DNA from 4 places in the Bradyrhizobium sp. WSM471 genome. Region 2 is predicted to be linked to each of the others. Evidence: predicted binding sites of a transcription regulator. Region 2 holds the regulator's gene; each other region holds the start of a gene.
The links. The regulator LexA, encoded in region 2, represses DNA repair genes until DNA is damaged. The targets are predictions, from matches to a motif close to TGTTCNNNNTGTGTTCNG.

Region 1: BRA471DRAFT_RS31895 (ribonuclease T2) is a predicted target of LexA. The motif match lies at 1,538-1,555, and genes of this name have one in related genera.
Region 3: uvrA (excinuclease ABC subunit UvrA) is a predicted target of LexA. The motif match lies at 1,427-1,444, and genes of this name have one in related genera.
Region 4: recA (recombinase RecA) is a predicted target of LexA. The motif match lies at 1,630-1,647, and genes of this name have one in related genera.

What each region holds. Positions count from the first base shown of each region.
Region 1 is NZ_CM001442.1:6,990,977-6,994,278, forward strand. Features, by position in the region: gene BRA471DRAFT_RS31880 (DUF3617 family protein) at 1-502, opposite strand, end outside; gene BRA471DRAFT_RS31885 (hypothetical protein) at 547-840, opposite strand; gene BRA471DRAFT_RS31890 (hypothetical protein) at 1,023-1,487, shown strand; gene BRA471DRAFT_RS31895 (ribonuclease T2) at 1,602-2,294, shown strand; gene BRA471DRAFT_RS31900 (23S rRNA (adenine(2030)-N(6))-methyltransferase RlmJ) at 2,347-3,207, shown strand.
Region 2 is NZ_CM001442.1:4,665,966-4,669,267, reverse strand. Features, by position in the region: gene BRA471DRAFT_RS20805 (ComEC/Rec2 family competence protein) at 1-742, shown strand, start outside; gene BRA471DRAFT_RS20800 (hypothetical protein) at 881-1,315, opposite strand; gene lexA (transcriptional repressor LexA) at 1,779-2,480, opposite strand; gene glp (gephyrin-like molybdotransferase Glp) at 2,657-3,302, opposite strand, start outside.
Region 3 is NZ_CM001442.1:4,563,633-4,566,934, forward strand. Features, by position in the region: gene BRA471DRAFT_RS20340 (outer membrane protein) at 1-333, shown strand, start outside; gene BRA471DRAFT_RS20345 (outer membrane protein) at 568-1,257, shown strand; gene uvrA (excinuclease ABC subunit UvrA) at 1,540-3,302, shown strand, end outside.
Region 4 is NZ_CM001442.1:5,446,839-5,450,140, forward strand. Features, by position in the region: gene gcvP (aminomethyl-transferring glycine dehydrogenase) at 1-143, shown strand, start outside; gene recA (recombinase RecA) at 449-1,537, opposite strand; gene BRA471DRAFT_RS37610 (hypothetical protein) at 1,787-1,954, shown strand; gene BRA471DRAFT_RS24730 (DUF2798 domain-containing protein) at 2,664-2,921, opposite strand; gene BRA471DRAFT_RS24735 (hypothetical protein) at 3,220-3,302, shown strand, end outside.

The sequences.
Region 1 (3,302 bases), 2.3 Mb from region 2:
CCATGTCGCGTACGTTCATCTTGAAGCCGCCGGGCATCACGATATCGCCGGGCTTCTGGTCCGGCTTGCAGGCCCCCAGCCATTTCGCTTCGAGCTGCATGCTCGTGTCGCGGCCTGCCGTGCCGGCGGCGCCGCCTTGCGCGTGCGACGACGTCTTCACCGTATAGGCCGAATTGAAATCGCCGGTGATCTCAGCATGCGAGGTCGTGCTGATGCCGGCGACATTGCATTCGGAATCGCTGACATAGCCGGTTGCGGTCTTCTTGATGTCCTGCTTGGCGCAGATCTGCTTGGCCATCGGGGAGACGTTGTTGTTCATCTCCTTGTCGACGGTCTCGTCGGTGCAGTGCTGCATGGTCATCTCGGGCACCGGCGTGCCGGTCCTGATCATCTTCAATTCCCACAGGCCCGCCTTGCGCACCGGCAGGTCGTCAGCCCGGGCGCTGCCTGCCGACAAGACGAGGCAAAGGGCGGAGCCGAGCAAAGCGAGTTTGCGCGTCATGTGGGAAGCTCCCGGCTGCGAGATAGCGGCGTTGCGAAAGCGCCTCAGTAGAGCGTGCGGATCGGCTGGTCGGCGGCGCCATAGGGCACCCAGCGGCAGGAGAACGAGATGTAGCCGCCCTCATAGGCCTGCATCGCCAGGAATTTGGCGACCTTGCCATAGCGCGCACAGTGATCGACCGCGACCTGCCGCGCATCGACCTGGGTTGCCATTGAATAGGCGATGATGCCGCCGGTGTCGTTGCCCTTGAACGGAGGCACCGGAAGGAGATCGGCGCGCGCCGACTGGCTCGCCAACATACCCAGGGCAAGTAGGCCCGCGGCCGCAATGATTCGCATTCCCGTCACTCCGATTGGTTGGCGGCAGTTTACGGTGCCGGCGCGGCGGTGGAAAGAACGGAAGACCCCTCTAACGCAGCATTGCGGTCAACTCGTCGGCAAGTGTTGCCGCGCTGCACTTGACCTCCCCCGGCCTTCGCGGCACCGTCCGACCCTCGCAGATCATGCTGTCTGGATTGCCCATGCGCGCCTCGACCTTCCTGAAATCGCTCCGCTTTGCCGCCGTGCTCGGCCTTCTGTTCGGGGCGCTGTCGCTCGGCGAGGCCAGGGCCGCCAATCCGCTGGAGCTGAATTTCTGGCTGAGCGGGCCGCGCTATGACGGCAACGTCTCCGAATGCGACAGGGCGCTGCCGACGATCGCCACCCAGTTCTGGGAGAAGGAAAGCTCGTTCTGGAATTCCTCGTTGAAGATCACCGGCTTCTCCGCGGTTCACGAGACTGCGTTCCGGCCCTGGGCGTCCGACAATATTCCCCGCCGCTATTGCACCGGCGAAGCCATGCTCACCGATGGCAAGCTGCGCAAGGTGCATTTCTCGATCGTCGAGGATGGCGGCTTCGCCGGCTACGGCCAGGGCGTCGAATGGTGCGTGGTCGGGCTCGACCGCAACTGGGCCTACAACCCGGCCTGCCGCGCCGCCAAGCAATAATTGCTCTGATCCGGACCGATCAGGCGGCCGACCGACGGTCGCCCGCATTTTGTTCTTGAAATGTTCCTATCGCCTGCTAGGCTCGTCTGCACAGTCTAGTTGAGGGGCGTCGCCATGTTTCATTCCAGATTGCATTCGTTCTCCCGCCTGATGATCTCGCTGACGCTTGCGGCCGGGCTGGCTGTATTGGCCGGTGGCGCCAAGGCCCAGGACAAGCGGCAGAACACGCCCGGCGAATTCGATTTTTATGTGCTGTCGCTGTCGTGGTCGCCCTCCTTCTGCGAAGAGGCGGCGGAGCGCGGCGGCCGCTCGCAGATCCAGTGCAGCGGACGGCCCTACGCTTTCGTGGTCCATGGTCTGTGGCCGCAATATGAGAACGGTTTCCCGGAATATTGCCAGCGGCCGTCGCCGCGGCTGAACCGCAGCATCGTTTCCTCCATGCTCGATTTGATGCCGGCGCCGGGGCTGATCTTCAACGAGTGGGACAAGCACGGCACCTGCTCGGGGCTCGCCGACCGCAGCTATTTCGAGACGATCCGGAAGGCGCGCGCCGCGATCAAGATTCCGGCCGAATATCTCGATTTGTCGCAGGCCAAGACGGTGGCGCCGGCGGAGGTGGAGGAAGCCTTCATCAAGGCGAATCCGGGCCTCAGCAATGCCGCTGTCTCGATCACCTGCAACCGGACGCGACTATCGGAAGTCCGCATCTGCCTCAGCAAGGACCTGCAATTCCGCGCCTGCGAGGAGATCGACCGCCGCGCCTGCCGCCGCGACCAGGTGACGATGCCGCCGATCCGGGGCGGGTAGCCCGGGCGTCGTGCCTCTTTGCTCAGGCCGTCACGTGGCGTAGTGCTCTTGCATGAATTACCGCCACGCCTTCCATGCCGGCAGCTTCGCCGATGTCATCAAGCACATCGTGCTGGCGCGCATCATCACCTATCTCCAGGACAAGCCGGGCGCGTTCCGCGTCATCGACACCCATGCCGGCGCCGGCCTCTACGATCTCGAAAGCGACGAGGCGCGCCGCGGCGGCGAGTGGCTGACGGGCATTGCGCGGCTGATGCAGGCGCGGCTGTCGAACGACGCCATGGCGCTGACCAAGCCCTATCTCGACATCGTCCGCGCCTTCAATCCGAAAGGCGAGCTCAAGGCCTATCCGGGCTCGCCGCTGATCGCGCGCGGCCTGCTCAGGCCGCAGGACCGCCTCTTGCTCTGCGAGCTCGAGCCGAAGGCGCGCAAGGCGCTGATCGGCGTGCTGCGCCGCGACGAACAGGCCCGCGTGGTCGACCTCGACGGCTGGATGGCGCTGCCGGCTTTCGTGCCGCCGAAGGAACGGCGTGGGCTCGTGCTGATCGACCCGCCGTTCGAGGCCAAGGACGAGTTCGAAAAGCTCGGCGAGGCCTTCTCGGCGGCTTTCGCGAAATGGCCGACCGGTATCTATGTAATCTGGTATCCCGCCAAGAGCCGGCGCGCCACCGACACGCTGGTGCAATCAGTGGCGCGGCTCGCAGCCGCAGCAAAACCGCCAGGAAAATGCCTGCGCCTCGAATTCAGCGTGGCGCCGCAAGCCGACGGCGCAGCCCTCACGTCCAGCGGGCTCTTGATCGTCAATCCTCCTTACACGCTGCAGGGCGAACTCAAGACGATCCTGCCGGAGCTGGAAATGCCGCTCGGCCAGGGTGGCGCTGCCAGATTCCGATTAGAGGTGCCGAGACCGTAACACTCCGGCATCTTGGGAAAAATATGCAGGAGCGGTAGTCAATCTGCAGAGAACCGTATTATGCTGTTGCAGTGACTGGCTTTACGTTCCGCTTC
Region 2 (3,302 bases):
GGGGATCGGCATCGAGTGGATGGTCGCGGTCTCCCGCTGGGTCGCGGCCTTGCCGGGCGCGGTCGGCCGCATCCCGGCGTTCGGGATCGCGCCGCTGATCGCGGCGAGCCTGGGAATCATCGTGCTGGGCTTGTTGCGCACGCCGCTGCGCTGGTCCGGCGCCCTGGTGCTGCTGGCAGCGATCCTCTGGGGACTGTCGGCGCGGCAGCCCGACATCCTGATTGCCGGGGATGGCGCGAGCGTCGCGGTGCGGGGCAGGGACGGATATCTGCACCTGATCAGGACCAACAAGGACAGCTTTCTGCTCAAGGAATGGCTCGCTGCCGACGCCGATCCGCGCGATGCCGGCAGAGCCTCGCTGGCCGATGGCGTGTCCTGTGACGAATCCGGCTGCGTGACGCCACTGGCCGACGGGAGGCTGGTCGCGCTGGCACTGCGCGTCGACGCTCTCGCGGACGATTGCAGTCGGGCCGCGCTGGTGGTGACGACACGTCCCACGCCGCCCGATTGCGCGGCGATGGTGGTCGATCGGCAGCGACTCGCCAGCCAGAGCGCGCTGGCGCTGACGCGGCGTGGTGACGGTTTTGTGGTTCAGACGGTAAGGGCGAGAGGCACGAGCCGCCCCTGGTTGCCGGCCGGCGCCGGTGAGGGTGATTTCGACGGCAGCCTTGCGCCGAAGGCGACCGCGCCCCGCATCAAGGACGCAACGCCGGCGGAGACCGACTTGCAGGCCGACGATTGATCTGATGGTGCGGAGCAATGCAGTGGGTTGGCGCATCCGCTCGGATTCGCCGGGCGCAAACCACACCTTCTCGCCGGCCACGGCCGGCGATGGCGATTCAATCCTGACCTCCGACCTCGTAGCCGGAGGGCGGCTGTGTCAGCCGATCGGCAGGTGCGTGACGGTCGGCTGCCTGTCGGCGATGATTTGCGCCTTGTTCTCGCGCTCGGTGACCGACTGAGTCACCGGCAGTTGCAGCACGGTCGCTCGCTGGCCTTCGACGAGCTGCGTCACCAGCACGTATTTGCCGTCGGGGAATTCGATCGCGTCATGATGGCGGTCGGGAACGTGCGGATCGATCTTGCCGAACTTGCCCACGCGGGAATTGATGGTGCGCGTCCAGATCCAGCGATTGTCGTAGCGGACGTCGTCGGCGAAGGCGAGCTCCGTTCCCGGCAGCAGGCAGACGGCAACAGACGGATCGGCTGCGGAGGCGAAGCCGCGCGTCGAGGTGCCGCGGAAGCTTGTCGTGACGATCGTCTCGCCGACTTCGGCGGGGCGCGACGCGACGGCATGCAGGCTGTAGTCACACATCGGGTGCTCCTCATGCTGGGATAGCAACCCGCGTCTCTCAATCGAGGCGCAGGCCTCTATCAGAGTTGAAGCACGAACGCTCTGCTTGGTTGTGGGCAAATCTGCGGCTGGTTTCTGCAGGCCGCGATCACATTATCTTTCCCGAATTCAATAGGAACAAAGCCCCTTGCGATGCATTCGGGAGGCGCATGCGCGAATATTGCCGGCTTGGCTGCAACGGTCGAACTTGACCGCTGGTCGCTGTTTCCTCGAACGCTCGAGCCGCGAAGCGGTGCTGTTTGAAGCGGTACCGCTTCGTCGGCGTCGCGAGGAGCCAGCGCCGGAGGAGGGGCCGGATAGTCTGTGCAGAACCAGAACGACTATCCAGCCGGAGCGGACGATCATCCGATCCAATCTCTGACCGGCGCTGCAGATCGGAAGCGCGCGAGGCGCCAAGCACTTCCGGTATGAAGCATTTCCGGTATCAGTACTTCCGGTAAAGCCCGATCAGCTTGCCCTGAATCTTCACCCGGTTGGGCGGCAGGATGCGGACCTCATAGGCTGCGTTGGCGGGCTCGAGCGCGATCGAGGCGCCGCGACGGCGGAAGCGCTTCAGCGTCGCTTCCTCGTCGTCGATCAGCGCCACCACGATGTCGCCGGTATCAGCGCTCTCGTTGCGCTGGATCAGCGCCATGTCGCCGTCGAGGATGCCGGCCTCGACCATGGAATCACCGCGTACTTCGAGCGCGTAATGCTCACCCGAGCCGAGCATGTCAGGCGGTACGCTGATGGTATGGCTGCGGGTCTGCAATGCCTCGATCGGCGTGCCGGCCGCGATGCGGCCCATCACCGGCACCGCGACGGGGCGTTCGCCCTCGTCCGCGGGCAGGCTGGAGCCCGCACGCACCTTGCCGAGATTGCCCTCGATGACGCTCGGGGTGAAGCCGCGGCGGCTGCCGGCGGCCGCCTGGAGCTCCGGCAGCTTGATGACTTCAATCGCACGGGCGCGGTTGGGCAGGCGTCGGATGAAGCCACGTTCCTCGAGCGCCGTGATCAGGCGATGGATGCCCGACTTCGAGCGCAGGTCGAGCGCATCCTTCATCTCGTCGAAGGAGGGCGGCACGCCGCTTTCCTTCAGACGTTCACTGATGAACCGCAGAAGCTCGTATTGTTTGCGCGTTAACATCTCGACCAAAGTCCCCCGGTTGATGTCGTCCGATTCCGAGACGCAGAATTCGGCCATAAGCCGCTACATGCTCGAAACAAATCATGAACGGACACTATATGTTCGATACATGTTCCGCAACTGCTTAATTTACCGTGAACAGGGCGAACTTCGCGGAACGCGCGTTGCGGGGGCGCTCAGACGGGGAGCCGCAACACTTCGCAAGCCGTGCCGGCTTCGGCCTTCGGCGCGAATGGTGCGCGCACGAGAAGTACCTGCGCTGCAGCGAGATTCGCAAGCAGCGAAGAGTCCTGATGATTGACGGGAAGAACGACGCGTGTGCCATCGTCACGCTCCTCCAGATGCGCCCGCAGATAGTCCTCGCGCTGGTCGTTGGCGCCGACGTCGCGGCCGAGCACGGCGCGTTCACGGCGATGGTGAATCACCGAACGGCCCGACAGGGCGCGAATCAGCGGCACCATGAACAGGAAAGCGCACACGTAGGACGACACGGGATTGCCCGGCAGGCCGATCACACCCATTGCGCCGAGTCGTCCGTGCATCATCGGCTTGCCTGGCCGCATCGCGATCTTCCAGAACGCCATCGCGATGCCTTCGTCCCGCAGCGCCTGCTGGACCAGATCGTGGTCGCCGACCGATGCGCCGCCGGTCGTGATCAGGATGTCGGCGCCGCTCTCGCGGGCGCGGCGGATGCCGGCGGTGGTCGCCTCCAGCGTGTCGGCGGCAATCCCGAGGTCGATGGTCTCGGCGCCCTCGCTGCGGGCGAGCGCGTGCAGGGCGTAGCCGTTGGAATAGACGATCTGGCCGTGGCCGGGCGTGGTG
Region 3 (3,302 bases), 100 kb from region 2:
CGTCTCGGCTACTCGACCGGCCCCGCGCTCTGGTTCGTCAGCGGCGGTGCCGCGGTCGGTGACATCCAGCACCGCTACGACGGCGTTCCCGGAAACGTCTTCGTCCAGAACGACTGGCGCTGGGGTTGGACCGTCGGTGCAGGCGCTGAATACATGTTCGCTCCGAACTGGTCAGCCAAGGTCGAGTATAACTACATCGATTTCGGCAGGAGCACGATCCAATACTCTCCAGTGGTCACCAACCGCTCCGAATGGACCGACACCGTTCACACCATCAAGGTGGGCGTGAACTATCACTTCAACTGGGGCGGCTCGCTCGTCGCGAAGTACTGATATCCCTCTGATATCATTGAGATCAAAGGCCGGCCCTGTGCCGGCCTTTTTTGCTGTGCTTCCCAGCTCGGAATAGTCAGTCAACAACCATTACGTTTCAAACATGGTGTGACTTTTGAGTGACACAACTTGCGGCTTCACTGGTGTATGGAGACATCAGTTGGACCACCGCGTCCGATGCCCTTCCCGATCGTGGAAGGCACAATCAGAAACTGGGACTGGGATTAGTTGAAAATGAAAAAGGTTTGGTTGGCTTCGGCCTGTTTGTTCGCTCTCGCTGCCCCGGCTTCGGCCGCTGATCTGGCGGCGCGCCCCTACACCAAGGCTCCGGTGGCCATGGCTTCGGTCTACAACTGGACCGGCTTCTACCTCGGTATCGTCGGTGGTGGTGCTTGGGAAAATTCCTCGACCGACCCGAAGATGAAGGGCGGCTTCGTCGGCGGCACCGCCGGCTATAACTGGCAGACCGGCAACGTCGTGTTCGGCGTCGAGGCCGATGGCGCCTGGGCAGACGTCAGCGCTTCGGCCGCTGGTACGGTTTTCGTTGCGGGCGTCGGTGGCATCCCCGCCTCGCTGAGCTCCAAGACTGACGCGATGGGCACCGTGCGCGGCCGCATCGGCTGGGCCGTCAACAACGTGCTGTTCTACGGCACCGGTGGTTACGCCTGGATCGACAACAAGCTCACCGCCACCCTGGGCGGTCTCTCGGTCTCCGACAGCAAGTTCCACTCGGGCTGGACCGTCGGCGCGGGCGTCGAGGCGTTCTTCGCTCCGCAGTGGTCGGTCAAGGGCGAATACCTCTATCGCAGCCTCGGCGGCGAGACCTACTTCGGAGGCGCCATTCCGACCGGAACGCTCAACCTCCACACCGTGCAGGTCGGCGTGAACTATCACTTCGGGGGCCCGGTGGTCGCGAAGTACTGAGTTCAGTACCTAGCTCCAACGCATCCACGTTACGAAAGGCCGGCCTTGCGCCGGCCTTTTTGTTTGACGGGCACGTCGCCTCGAGTTTCGACTGCCGCGCTCCTGCCAGATGCCGCCAGCGCGCCAACAATCCGTTGACGATTCGCAAACGCCACTGGAAATCCGCCCCCGTTCTTCCTACGTTCGCTCACATACCCATCGGCGCCGATCCCGGTTCCGGGCGAAGCGCGCCTATTACGTTGGCGCGATCGCGCGCTTTTGGATTCCTTGAGGACCACCAGGATGGATGAAGTGATCAAGGCGAAGCGCCAACAACAGAACGCGGGAGCACACCTGCGCGCAATTACGATCCGTGGCGCGCGCGAGCACAACCTCAAGAACGTCGACGTCGAGATTCCCCGCGACAAGCTGGTGGTGTTCACGGGGCTGTCAGGCTCCGGCAAATCCTCGCTCGCGTTCGACACCATCTACGCCGAGGGCCAGCGCCGCTACGTCGAATCGCTGTCGGCCTATGCCCGCCAGTTCCTGGAGATGATGCAGAAGCCCGACGTCGACCAGATCGACGGCCTGTCGCCGGCGATCTCGATCGAGCAGAAGACGACGTCGAAGAACCCGCGCTCCACCGTCGGCACCGTCACCGAAATCTACGACTATATGCGCCTGCTGTGGGCGCGTGTCGGCGTGCCCTATTCGCCCGCCACCGGCCTGCCGATCGAGAGCCAGACCGTCTCGCAGATGGTCGACCGCGTGCTGGCGCTCCCCGAGGGCTCGCGGCTCTATCTGCTCGCGCCCGTCGTGCGCGGCCGCAAGGGCGAGTACCGCAAAGAGCTCGCCGAATGGCTCAAGAAGGGCTTTCAGCGCGTCAAGATCGACGGCGCCTTCCACGAGCTCGCCGAAGCGCCGACGCTAGACAAGAAATTCCCGCACGACATCGACGTCGTCGTCGACCGCATCGTCGTGCGCCCCGACATCGGTCAGCGCCTCGCCGAAAGCTTCGAGACCGCGCTGAAGCTCGCCGAGGGTCTTGCCGTCATCGAATTCGCCGATGCGCCGGCTGCAGCAGCCCCCGCGGAAGAGAAAAAGAAGACCGCAAAGATCCACGACAAGAGCGGACCCGAGCGCATGCTGTTCTCGGAAAAGTTCGCCTGCCCGGTGTCCGGTTTCACCATCCCCGAGATCGAGCCCCGGCTGTTCTCGTTCAACAATCCCTATGGCGCCTGCCCTGCCTGCGGCGGCCTCGGCGTCGAGCAGCATGTCGACGAAGACCTCGTCATCCCCGACAAGGAGCTCGCCATCGGCAAGGGCGCGATCGCGCCCTGGGCCAAATCCTCGTCGCCCTATTACATCCAGACGCTGACTGCGCTCGGCAAGCACTACAAGTTCACGCTGACCACCAAGTGGAAGGATCTGCCCAAGAAGACGCAGAACGCGATTCTCCATGGTTCCGGCGAGGACGAGATCAAGTTCTCCTACGAGGATGGCGTCCGTTCCTACGACACCAAGAAGCCGTTCGAGGGCGTCATCACCAACATCAACCGCCGCTATCGCGAGACCGAGAGCGAGTGGGCGCGCGAGGAGCTGGCGAAGTATTTCCACGACGTGCCCTGCGAGGCGTGCCACGGCTTTCGGCTCAAGCCCGAGGCGCTCTGCGTCAAGATCGGCGGCAAGCATATCGGCGACATCTCCGAGATGTCGGTGAAGGGCGCCGGCGCGTGGTTCGAGACCGTGCCGGAGGCGCTGAACACCCAGCAGAACGAGATCGCCGGCCGCATCCTCAAGGAGATCCGCGAGCGCCTCACCTTCCTGCTCGACGTCGGCCTCAACTATCTCACGCTGTCCCGCTCCTCCGGCACGCTGTCCGGCGGCGAGAGCCAGCGCATCCGCCTGGCCTCGCAGATCGGCTCGGGGCTAACAGGCGTGCTCTACGTGCTGGACGAGCCCTCGATCGGACTGCACCAGCGCGACAACGCACGCCTGCTCGATACGCTGAAGCGCCTGCGCGACCTCGGCAACACCGTGATCGTGGTCGAGCATGACGAGGACGC
Region 4 (3,302 bases), 780 kb from region 2:
GCGCCGAGGGCTGCTTCCCCGCGGGCACCTCGCGCACCGACAAATACTGGTCCCCGGTCGGGCGCGTCGACAACGTCTATGGCGACCGCAACCTGGTGTGCTCGTGCCCGCCGGTAAGCGATTATGCGGAAGCGGCGGAGTAAGACGCTGCGTAGGATGGGTTTCGCTTCGCTCTACCCATCCTACAGCCTGCGGCACACGATTTTATTTATCTAAGGCGCAACCAGCAATCGGCTTTCGCGATCCCATCGCCACAGCCGTTCGTTGGTCAGCTCCGTGCCACCCCACCAGCGATAGATCCGGTTGTGGCGCCACATGTCGTCTTCGCGGGCAACCGCTTCATCGCGCCCCCCGAGCACGACCAATCCCAAACGAAACAGGCGCCGAAGACGTCGGCAACTCAACGTCCTCAGCGCCCGCTCCTCGCGAAAAACTTTACTGTTGAAGCTTACTCGTCCCCCGGCTCCTCGCCGTCGGCGTCACGCTCGGGGCTGCCGGCGAGAATCTGCTCGGCGATCAGGCCGGAGTTCTGGCGGATCGAGGTCTCGATCTTGGCGGTGATGTCGGGGTTGGCCTTCAGGAACGCTTTCGAATTCTCGCGGCCCTGGCCAAGACGCTGGCTGTCATAGGAGAACCAGGCGCCGGATTTCTCGACGATGCCGGCCTTGACGCCGAGATCGAGGATCTCGCCCATCTTGGAGACGCCCTCGCCGTACATGATGTCGAATTCGACCTGCTTGAACGGCGGCGCCAGCTTGTTCTTGACGACCTTGACGCGCGTGGTGTTGCCGACCACTTCGTCGCGCTCCTTGATCGCGCCGATGCGGCGGATGTCGAGGCGGACCGAGGCATAGAATTTCAGCGCGTTGCCGCCGGTGGTGGTTTCCGGCGAGCCGTACATCACACCGATCTTCATGCGGATCTGGTTGATGAAGATCACCATGGTATTGGACTTGTTGATGGACGCCGTCAGCTTGCGCAGCGCCTGGCTCATCAGGCGGGCCTGCAGACCCGGCAGCGCATCGCCCATCTCACCCTCGAGCTCGGCCTTCGGCACCAGGGCCGCGACCGAATCGATCACCAGCACGTCGACCGCGCCGGAGCGCACCAGCGTGTCGCAGATTTCCAGCGCCTGCTCGCCGGTGTCCGGCTGCGAGATCAGGAGCTCGTCGATATTGACGCCCAGCTTGCGTGCATAGACCGGGTCGAGCGCGTGCTCGGCGTCGATGAAGGCGCAGATGCCGCCCTTCTTCTGCCCTTCCGCCACCGTGTGCAGCGCCAGCGTGGTCTTGCCCGAGGATTCCGGCCCGTAGATCTCCACGACGCGCCCCTTCGGCAGGCCGCCGATCCCGAGCGCGATATCGAGCCCGAGCGACCCCGAGGACACCGCCTCGACATCCATCGAGCGGTCGTTCTTGCCGAGCTTCATCACCGAGCCCTTGCCGAACTGCCGCTCGATCTGGGAGAGTGCGGCGGCCAGAGCTTTACTCTTGTCCATGGAGGATCCTTCGACGATACGCAGGGCAGTGGTGGACATCGGGTCGTGCTCCTTATGACGAGGATTCGCGTGAGGGACAAACGATTGGCGAGGCGGCGCGGCGATAAAACCAATGTACCCCATTTGTTCTAGGTTCGCAATATGTTCTTTTGCGATTTTGGTCTTGCCTGACACGCATCAAAGACGGATGAGCTGCGCGCCGTCAGAATTCCGTAATCCTGCGGCACCGAACCTTTCGCGGTCTGCGGTCTTCTCTTGGACGGGACCGCAACTCTGGGGACCTCAGTCATGACGAACAACACGCATCACGATACGGCCCGGCGCAATCCGCTGCTGGAAGCGGCGCGGGAGGAGATGAGCAAGTTCGAGCGCAAGGAAAACGAGTTCCGCAAGAAGGACCGCGAAGAGCGTGCCGCCGAACTCCATTTGCCGCTGGACGCGATCAAGGTTCATTAGCCGCCGGGACGAAGGCGGCGGAGCCGAGGCCAGCCGGCCGACGCGTCAGGCGTGGCGGTGGTCGCCAGCGGCAACGCGCCGGCGACGGTGCCGGAACGGCCGCCCCGTTGATCTCAGGGAATCGGCACGGGGATCGAGATTCGGATGGCCATGGAGGTGAGTCCGAGCCGATGAGGTATCTAAATACTACCAGTAAGCCATTGATTTCATGGTTGAATTTTCAGGCGGGCTACTGTGCATGGGGTTGTTTTCGTGTTTTTGAAAGGCGCGCATGGGCCTTTCACCCCGAGCCGTCTCCCGCAGCCAACACCGCCTACAGCAGAACCAGCAACCCGATCCCGATCACCAGCACGACGAAGCCAGCCGCCGTCGCGGCGGCGAATGACCGCTCTACGTTGTCCATGATGCCACCCCGTTGCCGGCACGCCACGTTTCCCCCATGGCAGCACCGTCGCTGCGAAATCTCGCCTGCCGTTGTGTCCTGAGTTGTGCGAACGGATGTCGAAATTGGGACCGGTGCGGGGCCAGTGTGCGGCCCCCGAGCTCTGGCTTTCGCTGCCGCCGTCGGGCCTTGTCAGGCTGTCGTAAGCTGCGCCGGCTAGGGTCGTCCGGCTATGGTGTTGCAGCCCAGCACCTCAGCCTCCAATAACCTTCTCCCCGCTTGGCTCTCCCAAGCGGGGTTTTTTCATGCTTATTTTCTTGCGGATTTTCATGCCGGCCGGCCGGTTTGCGAACCGCCCTCCTCCCGCGTCAGGCGCAGCGAGAAGGCGCGGATCGCCGGCGCCGCGAGCAGCACGATCGGCAGCATCGCCGCCCATGCGATCAGCCACGACGCCAGCCAGTGCGCGAGGAAGTCCAGCGCGTTCCCCAAGGGAAGGCTGGCGATGCCCGCGGCGACCAGCGAGGTCAATCCGGACTGGATGATTCCGAACACGAAATGAGAATAGCGGCGGGGAATGCCCAGCATGACGCGCCCATGTTGCTGACCGTCATCGGGCCAAGCAAGCCACATGCCGCCGCGTTCCGGAAGGCGCCCTTACCCATCCCAGGAACTCTGTTCTTGGTCGGAGAACCACGGGCATGAGGTCTCGCGCCGCCGCGCGCGGCCGGCGTCTTTCGACATCCGATTTCGAATGTTTCGGAAGTGCGTGCGCTTGCGAGATAGCCGTGGGCTATCCGGGACTTACCGACAGATTTGGCTTTCGCTGGAATATTATGCCCTCCAGCATGTTCTCAGTGATGGAAGTGAATCGTGGGAGATGGCCATGAATCACAGGGGCATCGAGTTCACCGTCGCCAAGACGGCAATTCCCGGGATCTGGCGGTGGCAGTTCCGAATCGGCGAGCA